3 regions of the Lysinibacillus sp. NPDC097195 genome follow, and region 2 is predicted to be linked to each of the others. Evidence: riboswitches for the same ligand, from Rfam matches in the RefSeq annotation. Region 2 holds a riboswitch; each other region holds the start of a gene.

Region 1 (5,507 bases), on a different contig from region 2:
AAAGAAATCAAAGCCTTTTCCTTCAATGTCATACACGACTTCAGAGTTCGCATGTGCACCAAGCCCCTTGTCATAAGTAGCATCTACACCTTGGCGTAGTAATGTAATGGTACCACCAGCAACAGATTTATCTTTTTGTAATGAACCCCAACCGACTTTTGCCGATTTAGCTGTCATATCAGAAATATATTGCATGTCGCTTACGACGTTAACTTTCATCGTTTTTGTTTCTTTGATGCCTTCATCATTTACTTCATAAACAACTTCATAGCTGCCTTTTTGTGTAACATCAACCGTATTTGATTTAACAGTAATTGAATTTGTTATATCTTTACCGTTATATGCAATTGCTTTTACATAATCCATTGGCTCAAATGCTTGATGTAGTTTAACTGTTACATTGTCTTCAGCAGATAGGGTAGGCGTATATGCTTTTACTTCTACTGGTTTTAATGTATTTAATTTTTTGTCATAGCCGACAACTTTGTACGTATAATTTTTCGTTACATCTACATTTTTATCGATAAATTGGCTAGTACTAGTAAAGGCGATTAATTCATCATCTCTAAAGATTTCATAACCTAAGAAATCTTCTTGATAGGCTTTATCGATTGATAGATTTAATGTATTTGTTTTGGCAGTTTGGTTTGCCGCAAAAGTTACGTTTATTTCTTTACCTTTTAAACCATTACCTTTATAGTCGACTGCACTATTATTTAAATACCATATTTTTTTATCTGGTTTTGGATATTTGCTTGTTTTTTCTCTTGTTTCATCCGTTACAACGAAACCATGACGCGCAAAATGCTCACTTAAATCTAAACCGAGTGCTTCAGAAGAGAATTCAACTAAATATTGTTGTTTAGAGCGATCTCCATCTTTTAGTGACACATCACGATCGCGATATAAAGAGTTTAATTTACCCCAATAGCCAGGACTATACATTTCTAATTGCCAATAGACAGCTAGTTTTTCAAATAGGCCTTGGTCGTTGTAATCTTTTGTGTTTTCTTTTAGAACATTTTTATAGATGTTCGCTTCATATGGAATACGTCCATCGATTTTGCCGTAATAGGCTGACATATGTTGTGGTAGCATATTGTTTGTCACTTCACCGTAAGTTCTTACACCGATATCCATACGGTGACCGATTTCATGGATAACGCCCCATGAACCGCCTTTTTCTTCGATAGGCACTAAAATATCCGAAACGACATCATCCAATGTACCGATGTGATCGCCCGCTGCATACATGTATGAGTAAGGTTGCGCAAGTCGTACATTTTCTCGAATTAGTTTTGGGTCATGTTTGTCATTGCGGCCATCTAAACCGTTATATTTAAACAGTTCTTCCATTAACGTATTAAAGGAATCAATTGTTTGGATCGGGCTGTAACCATCTTCAATATAAGTTTTATATGCACCTGTCGCTGTACCTGTCCAGAATAAATGATCACTCACGACTTCTACGATATCTAGCACTTCACGATCTTCCACTTTTGGATGCTTCACTTTGTCTTCATCGATTTTTTTCTTATAGTCGATTAAAAACTGTTTGAACTCGTCGACATTAGTAGATTTCGTTGCAAAAGGAATGCGCTCAACGCCTTCAAATCGTAATGTTGGTGCCTTTCCTTGCTGTTCAGCTGTATAAGGGTTATCAATGTAAATTGTGCCACCTGGTGTGACAGCCTTGTTATAAGCTGAAGTTTTTGTAATAGCAGGCACTGTAATCACATTTTTACCAACTTTTAAGCTGACATCTCTTCTCCAACTGTTCCAAGCACCTTCTTGTTGTGTAAATGATAGGTGAGGCAGTGGACCATTTGCCGCTGCGTCAACGTATACGACGATTTGATCGCCAGGCTGAGCTGCAAGTCCAGTTGGTTGGAGGTTATTGCCGAAACCAATTTTTAAGTTATCGTTGGCATGTTTCACCATATTGCCATGTTGTTCAGCTACGATGACTCTTCCTTCTGTCACGACTTCACCGTTAATTACTTTTTTCGCTAACTCGATATTATCTTTATAAGTATCGTATAGTGGATGTGTTTTCGCTTCTGCTTCTAACGCGTTAATCTTGTCAAGGCTATTAAACTCTGGTGAAACGGTATCCATCGTGCCATCAGTAAATAATTTTGCCATTTTGTCATTGATTGTATCTTCTTTATAGAACGCTAATTCAGAAAGTGTAGCCCAATTTCGATCAGACTTTTTAAATTTAAACTTCACTCGTTTAAATGTAGTTGGTTCAAATTTGGCTTCAACTAATCCAGCAACCATATTATGTTTACCTGTTGCAACAAGCTCATACGTATCGCCTTTTGATGTTTGTGAAGCATAAATTTCAAATTCTTCAGCAAAACCTTTAAGATCTGATGGTCTTGCCCCGTACATAACACGATTTAATGTAACAGGCTCGTTAAATTCAACTTCCACTTCATTTGAGAAAGTAGCTGTGTTGCTACTATTTGTTTCCCAATATGTATTGACATCACCATCGATGGCGTTTTCTATAGCGGCGGTAGCCCAGTGTCCGCCGTTATTACGAATAGTCTTTATGTTTTTGTTGTCCATTCTAAATAACCGAGAATACGCTTCGTTTGCGTAATGGTTAAATGAAGAAGTGACTGCTGTTGTCGCTTTGATTGCTTCTGTGCTTAATAGTACTTTGGCATTGTCGATATCTTCTTTAAATTGAGCATAGAAAGGATGAGCTTTTGCTTCAGTTTCTAATTGGTTAAGTGCTTCGAGTGAATGGAACTTATCACTAACAGCACTCATTGTGTTATCTGTAAAAAGTGTGGCCATTTTGTCAGAAACAGCATCTTCTTTATAAAACTGGAACTCAGATGCACTTGCCCAATCTTGATTTGCTTTTGTGAAAACGAATTTAACGCGTTTAAATTCTGTAGGCTGGAACTGAATTTCAACGATATCTCCTGTAGAACCTTTATATTCACCTGATGAAACAAGTGTAAAGTCATCGCCTGCATCTGTAGTAGAGCTATAAATTTCGAACTGTTGGGCAAAGCCTTTACCTCTTGTAGAAGATTGACGAGCTGCGTAAACCATTCGATTGAGCGTAGTTGCTTCATTGAACTGAATGACAACCTCATTTGTGAATGTTGCGCTATTTGGTTTCCCTGTTTCCCAGTGGGTATTCATATCGCCATCAATTGCTTTATCAATCGATTGACTTGCATATTTTCCCCCGTTGTTCGTAATCGACTTAATATTTGTAGTGGCCATTTTAAATACATCATCGTATGCTTTTAAAATATCTTTGCCATACAAATCAAATTTTTTCACCGAAGCGATGGAATGTTTCACACTAGCTTCAGCCGATGTTTTAACAATGTTTCCATTTGGATTTTCACTTGCCAAAACATTCAGTGGGCCGCCGACTAAATTTAAAGCCAAGGCAGACACTGTGACAATCTTTACTACTTTCATTAAATATTCCTCCTTATGAATTTTTTCCTACTGAGCACATAAAAAAGCCACTCAAAAAGAGTAGCTTCATTTCAAATAAGTAAATCATAAAAAATATACAAAAATAACCACTATGAAATGTGGGCACTAAAAAAACGCTAAAAGATATAATTTATCTTTTAGAAATTATATTAGAAAATCATTTTTTTAGTAATTTGCTTATCTATGACCTTACTAAACAAAAAGTAGTATGTACTCTTCGGCAACTGGCTGACATAGTTAAATAACCTTAGTCCCTATAGCTTTGCGTCCCTAAATTTCTTTAGGTTTGCCTATTCAATTTTTCTACTATAAAGAATAGCATAGAGAAATTAATTGCCAAAGTACAATTAGTACTATATTTTACCACCTTATATTAGGGTAATATGGCGAGGTTTTATAATTGAATGGAAAAATAACGAAATTCTATGATGGGTAATTTGTTATGTGTAAATTACTTTAGTAAGAGATAGATAGTTTAGTTGTAAACTACTTATGTCATAGGTGGGCTATTGAAAATATTAACAATGTTGTAATAGTGTAAAAGAGCTAACTTTGTAAGCGGCAATGCGGATGAAATTGTTATGATCATTATTACTCGGGGCGCTCCATCAGTAAAATGTATTTAGGAATATGTAAGGAATGGGGGCTGTAAGTGCTAGCTAATGAGCTAAAGATATAGTGAAAGAATTACAGCTTAGAGACAGTCATCCGATATTAAATTTGGTACTTACGAGCATCATTTTGGTGATTTTCAAATACTTACGAAACAACTATGAGCGCTAATGTAATTCATTGTAAGCGTGAAGCCTTTTACTTCTCTATAGGAGTAGCAGGCTTTTTTGCGCTATATTGTTTCAATTGTAATGTTTTGTTCATGTTCCGTTCATTTTCAGTTCATGTTCTGTTCATTTAGCAACTATATGCTAAGGATGTGAAAAAGAAATAGGAGGGGTTTTCAGATGAACCTGGCTATAAAAGAAATGAAAAAAAATAAAGTGCGATTTTTGATTTTAGGCTCAATTGTTTTTTTGGTAAGTTTACTAACCTTTATTATATCGGGTTTAGCTAATGGACTATCGCAAGACAATGCTGCACTTATTAAGGATTTACCAGCGGGGCAGTTCTACATGAATAAGGATGCAGATGAAACATATAATCTGTCAAGAATAGACAGCACTATCCAAGATGACATATTGAATAAAGAAAAAGATGCTGTAGCATTCTCTATTCAAATGGGCTTTATTAATGATGAGGCAGGGAAGCAACAAAGCGTTGCCTTTGTAACAGCTACCGATTCACCATACTTTGCAAATGTGAAGCATGAGGAAATAATTTTAGATAGCTCTTTGAAGGATAAAGGAATAAAAGTAGGCGACACAGTAACGAATAATCAATTTAGTGGTAAGTTTATTGTTAAAGATTTTGTCGAGCAAAAGAAATATAGTCATGCGCCTGTAGCTTATATTAGCATGGAGGATTACAAAGAAATTTATCGTGTGGAAGAAATGCAATTAATATTCGCACCAGATGCAGATACTTCACAAGCGTATACAGGCCTACAAGCATTTTCAAAAGGTGATTTTTTAAATACGATTCCTAGTTATAACGCAGAACAAATGTCTCTTAATATGATTGTATGGTTTTTAGTTGTTATTAGTGGCATGTTGTTTGCAATCTTTTTCTATATGATGAATGTTCAAAAGATTGGTTTATACGGAATTTTAAAAGCAATCGGTTTAAAAACAAGTAAGCTCTTTAAAATGATTTGGACGCAGATGGTTGTGATTACGGTTATTTCACTTGTGTTATCGATTGCATTAAGCCAACTCTTTAATCAATTTGCGCCACAAGGAATGCCGTTTAGTTTAAGTTTGGCAACGACAACACAATTGGCTGTTGTATTCCTTGTTATTGGATTTATTGGTGCAACGATTTCAGGTCTCCAAATTAAAAAAATTCAACCACTACAAGCGATACAGCAAGGAGAGGTCTAATATGACATTATTTACAATGGAGAATGTTAGAAAGAC
Region 2 (5,507 bases):
TAGGGACGGACCATTTAGGCAGATGTAATTTATCACGGATATTATTTGGTGCTCGTATTTCATTGGGCTTTGCTCTGCTAATTTTTATTTCTTCATTGATGATTGGTTTGATTGTAGGGACCTTATCTGGATATAAAGGCGGATGGATTGATTATATATTAATGAGAATATGCGATGGTATTTTGGCTTTTCCAAACCTTATTCTTATCCTAGGCTTAGTTGGTATATTCGGGCCTGGGCTTCCACAGGTTATTTTAGCGCTAATGCTTGTGCAATGGGTCTATTACGCCAGAATGTTCCGTGGAATGGTGCTTAGTCTGAAGGAGCAGAACTTTATTGCAGCTGCGAAAATTTGTGGCTCTTCTCAACGGAAAATAATTAGAAAGCATATTATTCCTAATGTTCTTCCGCCACTTGTAGTAATTGGGACATTAGAAATTGGCTGGGCAATTATCGATATCTCGGCACTGTCGTTTTTAGGCTTTGGAGTAGAACCCCCAATACCAGAATGGGGGGCGATGATTCATGAAGGAAAAGCATATATACGAACAAACCCAGAATTAATGCTTTATCCGGGCTTGAGCATTATGCTGGTGATTATTACGTTCAATCTATTAGGCGAAGCGTTAGCAGAACGTTACGGCATCAAACGTAGCTATTAAAAAGGAATGAGACTGTTGGCACTTGAACAGAGGAAGGTATTAGAGGTTAAAGATTTAGTTGTCAAAATGAAAACGAACAATAACTATATAACCATTGTTCAAAATTTAAACTTTAATTTATATAGCGGGAGGGTACTCGGACTTGTTGGGGAAAGTGGAAGCGGCAAAACGATAACTAGTATGGCAATTCTTCAGCTTTTGGATAAAAAGACAACAACCATTTTTGGTAGCGTAACTCTACAAGGAAGAGAATTGAATGGCTTAGGTGAGAAAGAAATGCGAAAAATACGCGGTAAGGATATAGCGTTTATTATGCAAAATCCGATGAATGCCTTTACACCTGTTTTTACTATAGGTCACCAGCTAATTGAAACAATACGCTCTCATACACAGTTGAGTAAAAAACAAGCTAGAGAGCTAGCTATTGAGGCTTTGCAACAGCTGAACTTACCTAATCCTGCGAATTTATTAAAAATGTATCCTTTCCAATTAAGCGGGGGAATGCTTCAGCGGGTGATGATTGCTACTGCAGCATGTTTACATCCAGCTGTTATTATTGCAGATGAACTAACAACTGCCCTTGATGTAAATAATCAGAAGAAGGTGTTGCATCATTTAGAACATATTCGTGCTGAATATGGCTCTGCGATTTTATTAATTTCTCATGATTTAGGTGTAATTTCAGAAATGGCTGATGAAGTCGTTGTTATGCAAAAAGGTAAAATAGTCGAACATGCTGATGTTATCCAATTATTTAACGAGCCAAAGTCTGACTACACGAAGAGGCTATTAAATGCGCGAACAATATTTCATTTACATGAATAAGCTGTATTCGTGATTAATTAATGGGACATAAAGAAGGGTGAAAAATGAGTTTATTACAAGTGAAAGGTGTATCTCATAGCTATGGATTCGATTTAAGTAACTTTTTTAAGTGGAATACTCGATCTAAAAAGGTACTTTCTAGTATCACACTGTCGATTGATGTGGGAATTTGCTTAGGGGTGCTTGGGACGAGTGGAGCTGGTAAAAGTACTTTAGGGAAAGTGATTCTTGGTTTACAACGACCACAGTGTGGACAAGTTCTTTTTCAAGGGCATGATATTTATACAGCAGACAAGCATACTCGTTATAAAATTCGCCGTCATTTGCAAGCTGTTTTTCAAGATTCTTACTCATCAGTTAATCCCCGTATGACTGCTGAACGCATAATTGCCGAACCATTAGAGAATTATGAAAAGCTTACTTTAGCTGAATTAAAACGAAGTGTGATTGAATTATTGGAAAGGGTAGGTCTAAGTGAAAAGGACTTAAAAAAATATCCCCATCAATTTAGTGGTGGCCAATTGCAACGCATCAATATCGCAAGGGCCATATCACTCAAGCCGAAATTAATTGTATTAGATGAGTCCATAAGTAGTTTAGATATGGTCAATCAAACGCTTATTTTAGAATTACTAAAGGATTTAAAAAAAGACTTCGGGCTGTCGTATTTTTTTATTACCCATGATATTAAAGCAGCCTGTGCAATCAGTGATCAATTAGCTGTACTTGAAAAAGGTGAAGTAATTGATTTTTACGATTGTAAAAATCAATTTTTCACTTCGGAACACCCTGTAGTAAAGACTATGATAGGGTCAATGCTTGCGGAGCATCCGCAAAAAAACATCGGTGCCAGTCACTCAAACAATTCTGAATTGTTTGAGTGACTGGCACTCTTTTTTAAGCAAAAAATACCCTGTTATTTACCTAATATTTCTAAGCTAATAATACTAATGTCGACAAAAATTGACAAATGATCTATAATGTAAAATTGTAATAATGTCAGTATATTATTTTAGAAAAATGAAAAAGGCAAACTTACTGAAAATTAAGGACGCAAAGCTACGAGTCTACCATCCCAAAGCAAGGATTATGATAGTCGGGTTGCCACTAACAATAAGCAATTAGTCGGCTATCCTACTCTAATCAAGGATAGTTTTTTTATTTAAATGGCGAAGGACTTGGAGCATAGATGTCATACATTGTTGTGTACGTTTACTTGAGCACACATTTCAATGTTGGAAAGCAAAGCAAACGAAATGAGTAAAGGAGATTAGAGATGAAAGTCGTTGATAAACAGAAATATAATATGGCGATTTATGAGGCAAAAAAAGAAGTACATGTCCAAATACATGGTTTTATTAAAGCAGATCTTGTAGAGGACTATATGAGAGATCTGGAAGCGACTGTTGCAAAAGTACAAAAAAGTACCTATACATTTGTAGTCGATGCAACGTATCAGTCACCAGTTCCTTCAAAGGTTTCTTCAGAGCTTGGACAAACATTAATGTTTTATGCATCACTAGGCTTTAAGGATATTTATATTGTGAATCCAGCATCTAAAATTGCCTATGTGCAAGTGCGAAATGCATTAGAGGGCGTTCATTTCCCTGGTACAGTTGTTGATAATGTTTCACAATTAGCAACGCGTTAGTCTTTATATTTAAACTCTAATATGAGAAGGGATTTTACCTATGCAAACTACAGCAGATTTATATACATATGAAATTCTTACGAAAGACCAGACAAATCTAATTGAAAAGACAGCCGCATGTTTAGCTAGTACATTTGTTGGTGTCAATGTTGCGGGCAAATGGGTGCAAGAGCCGATAATTGGGTACTCCTTAAAGCTATCGTACGATGATTTTTATCAATTTACGAAAGAATATATTGAGGCAAATGTACATCAAGGTTATTGTGCTGTTGCATTAGACGAAGAACATAATGTTGTCGGTGCCCTTGTGGGTGATACAAATGCCCTTGAAGTGATTGAAGGCGATATTTTTAGTGGCACATTTTCAGATATGAATATTGTCATGCGTGTATTAGAGGATATTGATATTCGTTTCCTAGCTGATTATAAAAAACGCTTTGGCAAAGATATGGAAGATGGAGAAGTTTTACATTTATTTTTATTAGGTGTTATTGCTGAGCGTAACCGTCACGAAATTGTCCAAACGTTAGGTGATATATTAATTAATAAAGCAACTCAACAAGGATTAAGACTTGTTTTAGCGGAAGCGACTAATCCTAAATCAATGACTTTATTAGAAAAGTTTCATGGCATGCCAAAATATGTCGATGTAGAAGGAAACTTTATTGTACACAAATACGAAGACAATGAGCATTTAAATGATATTCCAGCAGATGTGGCAGATGGCATATACATCATTGTCAAAGAGCTATAACATTCCAACAATCATAGTAGAATAGGAGATATTTATGTCATGGACGTCATTATGCTAGCCGTTATTGTGTTGTTATTATGTACATCTTTGTATTTTGCTTACCGATATTTTTCACTGAAACGTCAATCTCAAACAAATACGGAACTGGTTGAGAAAACGGGAGAATTATCAATTGAACAAACAAAAGAACAATACCTTTCGTTTGCCAAAAATGTGAATGAAAGAGGTCAACAACTTGCTGAGAATGGGGAATATGCAGCTGAAAAGGCTGATATTGTAAGAGCCGCAATCGACGAAGTTGGTAAAGGATTAAAAAAACAATTAGTTGCTACTGAGGAAAGTTCTACTTCTATAGAAGATATGACACAGGCAATTGAAGAGCTGTCGATAAGATCCAACCAAATTTCAGAACAATCGAATACGACGTTGGAGTTAACGCAAGATGGTAACGAAAAGTTAAAAGATTCGATGGTGAAAATGGAGCAATTCGATCAAACGATTAATACAACATTTGATGCAATCAATATACTTGGGGAAAAATCGCACGAAATTGGCATGATTGTCAAAGTAATTACGGGCATTTCCGAGCAAATTAATTTATTAGCATTAAACGCAGCAATCGAAGCAGCTCGTGCAGGTGAGCATGGCAAAGGGTTTGCTGTAGTTGCGGATGAGGTTCGTAAATTAGCTGAACAATCACATCATTCAGCTGCTGAAGTATCAAACATTGTGAAAAATATTCAAGAAGAGACAAATCGAGTTGTTACATCAATGAAGCAAGGAACAGAGGAATTTGCTCAAACGAATACAACCATATTAGAAATTGGCTCGATGTTTGAAAAAATCGTAGAAACGACAAAAATTATTGCTGAAAATAATGCCAATTCATCTGCGAGTACAGAAGAATTATCTTCGAGCTCTCAGCAAATTATGGCGACGATGAGGGATATTTCTTTCATTTCTCGCGAATCCGTTGAAATGTTTGAAGAGTTAGTGGAAATTAGCGACGACGAATTAAATACAATGCAAAAACTAGTGCAAGAAGCAGAAAATCTCGCTAATTTAAAAATATAGAAATAATGGTGCCAGTCACTAAAACAATTCAGAATTGTTTTAGTGACTGGCACTTTTTCATATGATTTAGAAAAGCTAATAGGAGTAGATGTTAATGGACAAACAAAATAGCAAATACAGATGGCTTGTATTTGTTGTTGTATTGTTTACGTATTTATTAATGGCAAGTCAACGCACGGCACCAGGTTTAATTACAGACCAATTAATGCGGGATTTCCATGTAACAGCAGCAACAATTGGTCTGTTAACGAGTATACAGTTTTTTGTCTATACAAGTTTGCAAATTCCAATGGGCATTTTGGCGGATCGTTATGGCCCGAATTTCTTTTTAATTTTTGGTTCGACACTGACAGGTTTAGGCACAATTATTTATAGTTTCGGAACGCATGAATACGTTTTATTTTTTTCAAGAATACTTACGGGCGTTGGAGATGCAACTATTTGGGTCAATATGGTGCTTATTTTAGCGCAATGGTTCCATCGAAAGGAGTTTGTTCGATTAATTGGTTTGGCCGGGATGACAGGGAGTCTTGGCTTTTTA
Region 3 (5,507 bases), on a different contig from region 2:
CTTGGCAATGGTGTAGACCCTATGGATGTTATTGAGAACTACGGTGCAGACTCACTGCGTTATTTCTTAGCAACAGGTTCATCGCCAGGTCAAGATTTACGATATACAACAGAAAAAGTAGAGTCTGTATGGAACTTTGCGAATAAAATTTGGAATGCTTCCCGTTTCGCACTTATGAATATGGATGGTATGACATATGATGAAATCGACTTAACTGGTGAAAAATCAGTAGCAGATAAGTGGATTTTAACACGCTTAAATGAAACGATTGAACGTGTAACATCATTAGCAGAACGCTATGAATTTGGTGAAGTTGGCCGTGAGCTATACAACTTTATTTGGGATGATTTCTGTTCTTGGTATATTGAAATGGCGAAATTACCATTGAATGGTGAAGATGAAGCAGCGAAGAAAACGACTCGTTCAATTTTAGCTTACGTACTAGACCAAACGATGCGTCTACTACATCCGCTTATGCCATTCATTACAGAAGAAATTTGGCAACACTTACCGCATGAAGGTGAGTCCATTACGGTGGCAGCATGGCCAACTGTGCGCACAGACCTTCATTTTGCTGAGGAAGCAGACAATATGAAGCTCCTTATGGATATTATACGTTCGGTGCGTAATATTCGTGCGGAAGTTAATACACCAATGAGCAAAAAAGTACCATTATTTATTTCTGCAAAAGATGCAGCAACTGTTGCTATTCTAGAAGCGAATAAAAGCTATTTAGAAAAATTCTGTAATCCTGAGCCGTTAACAATTGGTGAAGGCTTAGAGGCGCCAAGTCAATCTATGACAGCCGTGGTGACGGGTGCTGAGCTATTTTTACCACTTGTAGGGTTAATTAATCTAGAGGAAGAAATCGCTCGTCTAGAAAAAGAATTAGAAAAATGGGCGAAAGAAGTAAAGCTTGTTACAGGTAAGCTATCGAATGAGAAATTCGTTTCCAAAGCACCTGAAGCATTGGTAAACGCAGAACGCGAAAAATTAGCGGACTATGAAGAAAAACATGCAGTTGTATTAAAACGTTTAGAAGAATTGAAAAATATGTAATTGCATTGTAATTTGTAAAAAACAGCAGGTGACGAAATAGTCCCCTGCTGTTTTTCTTGTTATGCGTCGAAAGATATGTGTTGAGTTAGGAAATATTGTATAGTATTATACAATATAGTTAGTAAAATAGATAAAGGCAAACTATCCGAAAGGTTAGGACGCAAAGCCTAGGATCTAAGGTGAAAAGATGCAGTATTTTTTTCGCTACGAGCGCCTGGTTACCATGAAATGTAATGTTTCTTAATTTTTATGGCTATTCTATGTTTAATAGAATGGTCTTTTTTCTTTAAGGTGAAAAAGGATAACAGGAGGTTTAACATGTCAGGAAATATTGGAACAATTGTTGTAAAGGTAAACAAAGCCTGTGATGATTTAGATTTTGTTAATGCAAGAGGATTGATTGAGGCGAATCTACTAAAGCTTTCCGAAGCGAAGTACTATCGCCTATTAAACGCAAGTGGACGTGTATTAATTAAACATGTATTGGCGAATAGTAGCAACGAACAAAATGCTGCAAAGAAAACGTTAACGCGTACAGATTTGCTTATTATTAATAAAATCAATGAATACTGTTCAAATTTTGATATTTCAATGTTAAAAAGAACATTAAAAAACTCGCTTGATTTAGTACAACGACCAGATGTTTTGCCGCTATTAAATAATGATGCAAAAATTATTTTAGACGATATGGGTGCATTATTAGGCGTTCATCAATTACAATAATTTGCTGTTTTTTTGAAAAAAACTAGTTAAAAACACACAGATGCTCACTCCTTTAGTGATTTTCTGTGTGTTTTTAAAATTGTGTCTGAATTGTTTGTGTGCCTGGCACCCTTTATACTAGAGTGAGAGGGAGTGTTTCTTTTGTTTACAACGATAAAAGCATGTACAGATTTTATTTTTTCATTAAAGGCGGTTGACCATAAACGTGAGCCATTAGTAATGATGCGTGAAGTATTGGCTCATTTAGGAAACCCACAGGACACATTACGAACGATCCATTTAGCAGGGTCCAATGGCAAAGGTTCCACGGTTAATGTGTTGCGGGAAATGTTAGAGAATGAAGGCTACCGAGTAGGTGCCTTTACTTCGCCCCATTTATCACGCGTCAATGAACGTATGACGATAAATGGAGGTCAAATTTCTGACGAGCAATTTTTACAGTATATGAACAATATTGCTTCAATAATTGAAGCACATTACGCTGGCGACTATCCTAGCTTTTTTGAAGTCGTAACACTTATTATGTTCCAATATTTTGCTGAGGAACAAGTGGATTTTGCACTTATTGAAACAGGGCTAGGCGGTCGTTTAGATGCGACCAATGTCATAACGCCACTCGTGTCCATTATTACAACGATTTCATTGGAACATACAGCATTTTTAGGTGATACGTTTGCCAAGGTAGCTTTTGAAAAGGCGGGGATTATTAAAGAAGGTGTACCCGTTGTGGTAGGGGTTAAAAATGAAGAAGCACTTGCTGTTATTCAAAAGGTTGCTAAAGAGCGTCACGCGCAATGTTTGGTGTTAGGACAGGATTTTACAGTCGTGGCACATCAGCAGGAGATGACTAGTCAATCATTCGATTATCGTAGTGCTAAAGTTGCCATCAATGGGCTTCAATTAAAAATGGCGGGCGCGCATCAAATGGCAAATGCTAGTCTGGCCATTACCGCGATGAATATATTACACGAGCAAGGTCATGTTGCCCTATCTGAACAATCTATTCGTCAGGCACTACAACATGCTCAGTGGGCAGGGCGCTTCGAACAGTTTGCAAATTATATTGTGCTAGATGGTGCACATAATTCAGAAGGAACAGCTGCGTTAATTCAAACACTGCAAACGGTCTATCCAAATCAACCATATCACTTCATTTACGCGGCGCTTTCTGATAAGGATCATGCCAATAGTATTGCTTTAATGGATACAGTCGCAACATCTATGTCCTTTACACAAATTGCTTTGCCAAATGCCATGCCAGCTGAACAATTAGCGAAGCTGTCAACACACAAGGACAAACAGTATGATACGAATTGGCAAACCATTGTCCGTGAGGTTATTCACAACAAGGAGCGTCAAGATATTGCCGTTATTACAGGTTCACTTTATTTTATAGCGGAAGTGCGCCAGTGGTTGCAGGAGGAAATGCGATGATTCCTTTATTTGATGACTATAAAAAACGATGGTCTTTAACAAGTGATGATGTTATTAAGCCTGGACTAACAGCTATAGAAGAAGCCTTAGCGTTAGTTGGGAACCCTGAAAGGAAATTGCAAATTGTGCATCTTGCAGGGACGAATGGTAAAGGCTCAACCCTCACATTTTTAGAGTCGATTGCGCATGAGCATGGCCTAAAAGTAGGGAAGTTTATGTCTCCTTGTATTGTTGATGTGCATGACCAAATTCAAGTAACACAACAATGTATTTCACAGGCAGAGATGGATTGTGTTTTTCAACAGATGAAACATGCTGGGCTCAGTGGAAAACTAACGGATTTCGAACTTTTAACAGTCGCTGCATTTTTGCATTTTGTGAATTGTGATGTCGATATTGCCTTAATCGAAGCGGGAATGGGGGGCTTATTAGATAGTACGAATGTAGTGCTACCAATCGTCTCTATTATTCCAAGTATTGCCCTTGAACATACAAAATTTTTAGGATCGACAATCGAAAGTATTGCCCAACATAAAGCAGGGATTATTAAGCCACAGCGTCCTGTCGTAATCGGTGAAGTACCAAGAGAAGCGAAGACAGTTATTGAGCAAGTAGCTCATGCAAATCAAGCACCTATTTTTGCGTTAAATCAACAATTTACAATTGAGCAAAAGCACCATAATGAGTGCTATAAAAATGATGACCAACATTTATATATCACGAATCTTACACGCCAAATGAAAGGGCCGCATCAAGCGAATAATATGGCATTGGCTATTACTGCTTTTATCGAAGTGGCTGCTGTACGAAATATTGCCGTGGATGTGGAAAGCATACGTCGCGGTATTGAAGGTGCTCGCATCCTAGGCCGATTTGAAGAAGTCATGCCCTATATTATATTTGACGGTGCCCATAATCCTGCTAGTGCAGAACAATTGGTAGCAACGATTCGTCAACAGTATCCTAATGAGTCGATTACTTTCGTGATAGGCATTTTGGGCGATAAAGATGTCAAAGAAGTGTTACAAAACTTTGAGCAAATCAGTGATCAATTTTATTTCGTTGATTTTGCCAATCCACGTGCGATGGCTGCACAAGAATTGTTAGCAATAAGCAATGCCCAGCAAAAAGCGATTTTAAGTGATACAATTTCATTTTTACAACAGCAATCACAGAAGAGATGTAGAACAATTGTTTCAGGCTCTTTATATTTATTAACAGAGGTGCGTAGGCAATTGCTTGCACCAAACAAAAAATAATTACGATATGAAGTCAAATTATGTATATGACTTTGCTAGCAGGACAAACAATTCGTCATACTTCTACCGAAAGCAACTTATGATTTCTAGCAGGTGTTGTGTTTGTTGCCCTTGTATTATGTTCTGCTTTCGCCGTCAAATAGGGGGAATCTACAAAATAGGCCTGATTTCTTAAGCTGACGAGCATTGAAAATTAAGACGAATTTTGCTAGGAATTAGCGATAAATTTTTTAGACGAGGCGACAGCAGTCTCGTCTTTTTTTACGTTCATTTTGATAGGTTGAAACAAGAGGTGATGATCGTTTGAAAATTGTGAGTCAGGTAATAAGAAAACAAGTTGTGCGCGCAATGTTAATTGGTGGCATTGTCGGGCTGTTTGGTGTAGCCATTTTTTTAGGCGTTCTTCAAGCAAGTACCCAACTTTCTTTAAAAAAGGACAGTGAAGTAGCACAAAATGAAAGCGGACAAGCAGAAGCTGGTGCAGATTCAAATTCAAATTCGGAGACAATACCGACGGCAGGAGGTACTGCTAACTCCACGATGTTTTATGCGAGTCAAGCAGGTGTTTTTTCTAATTACCAAAGTGCGAGTGCTTTCGTTGCTGAGCATCCTACATTGCAAGAAAGTGCCGTTGTAGAAGTAGACGGGAAATACTATGTGTGGACAAGCGTGGTAACAGATGAAAATGACTTAGTTTTTTTAAAAGATCCCCCAACATTTAAAAAAGCATTTAGCGTCAATGGCGACAGTTGTAAAGAGGCGACAATCGCTGAAGTAATTAATGTATTAGCTGATAAAAATACTAAAAAATTAAATTTTAGCGAAGCGACAAAGGATTCAACCCTTCCGGCAGATTGGCAAAGTATTGGCAAGGCTGCCACGACTATTTCCAGTGATTCAAGCGTTATTCGCTTACAGATTTTCGCCCATTATAAGTCTAAAAATGCTTGTCTTCAAACAAAATTTTAACTAGAAAATAGCGTTAAAAGTGCATTATCTTGCTTTTTTGAAAATTTTCAAATACCTTATTCT

Evidence for each region. Region 2 has a riboswitch for cyclic di-GMP ahead of ACIQXI_RS19635 (hypothetical protein). Riboswitches for the same ligand answer to the same signal wherever they lie in the genome.
Region 1: another riboswitch for cyclic di-GMP. It lies ahead of ACIQXI_RS14580 (NPCBM/NEW2 domain-containing protein); the one in region 2 lies ahead of ACIQXI_RS19635 (hypothetical protein).
Region 3: another riboswitch for cyclic di-GMP. It lies ahead of ACIQXI_RS01740 (hypothetical protein); the one in region 2 lies ahead of ACIQXI_RS19635 (hypothetical protein).

Annotation. Positions count from the first base shown of each region.
Region 1 covers NZ_JBIWDP010000002.1:223,197-228,703, forward strand. Annotated here, with positions in the region: gene ACIQXI_RS14580 (NPCBM/NEW2 domain-containing protein) at 1-3,456, opposite strand, end outside; cyclic di-GMP riboswitch class I at 3,694-3,778, opposite strand; gene ACIQXI_RS14585 (ABC transporter permease) at 4,437-5,471, shown strand; gene ACIQXI_RS14590 (ABC transporter ATP-binding protein) at 5,473-5,507, shown strand, end outside.
Region 2 covers NZ_JBIWDP010000006.1:59,102-64,608, forward strand. Annotated here, with positions in the region: gene nikC (nickel ABC transporter permease subunit NikC) at 1-662, shown strand, start outside; gene ACIQXI_RS19625 (ABC transporter ATP-binding protein) at 729-1,487, shown strand; gene ACIQXI_RS19630 (ATP-binding cassette domain-containing protein) at 1,532-2,371, shown strand; cyclic di-GMP riboswitch class I at 2,506-2,596, shown strand; gene ACIQXI_RS19635 (hypothetical protein) at 2,764-3,138, shown strand; gene ACIQXI_RS19640 (hypothetical protein) at 3,179-3,892, shown strand; gene ACIQXI_RS19645 (methyl-accepting chemotaxis protein) at 3,932-4,966, shown strand; gene ACIQXI_RS19650 (MFS transporter) at 5,061-5,507, shown strand, end outside.
Region 3 covers NZ_JBIWDP010000001.1:348,896-354,402, forward strand. Annotated here, with positions in the region: gene ACIQXI_RS01735 (valine--tRNA ligase) at 1-1,059, shown strand, start outside; cyclic di-GMP riboswitch class I at 1,185-1,285, shown strand; gene ACIQXI_RS01740 (hypothetical protein) at 1,378-1,782, shown strand; gene ACIQXI_RS01745 (bifunctional folylpolyglutamate synthase/dihydrofolate synthase) at 1,924-3,216, shown strand; gene ACIQXI_RS01750 (bifunctional folylpolyglutamate synthase/dihydrofolate synthase) at 3,213-4,475, shown strand; gene ACIQXI_RS01755 (hypothetical protein) at 4,788-5,444, shown strand.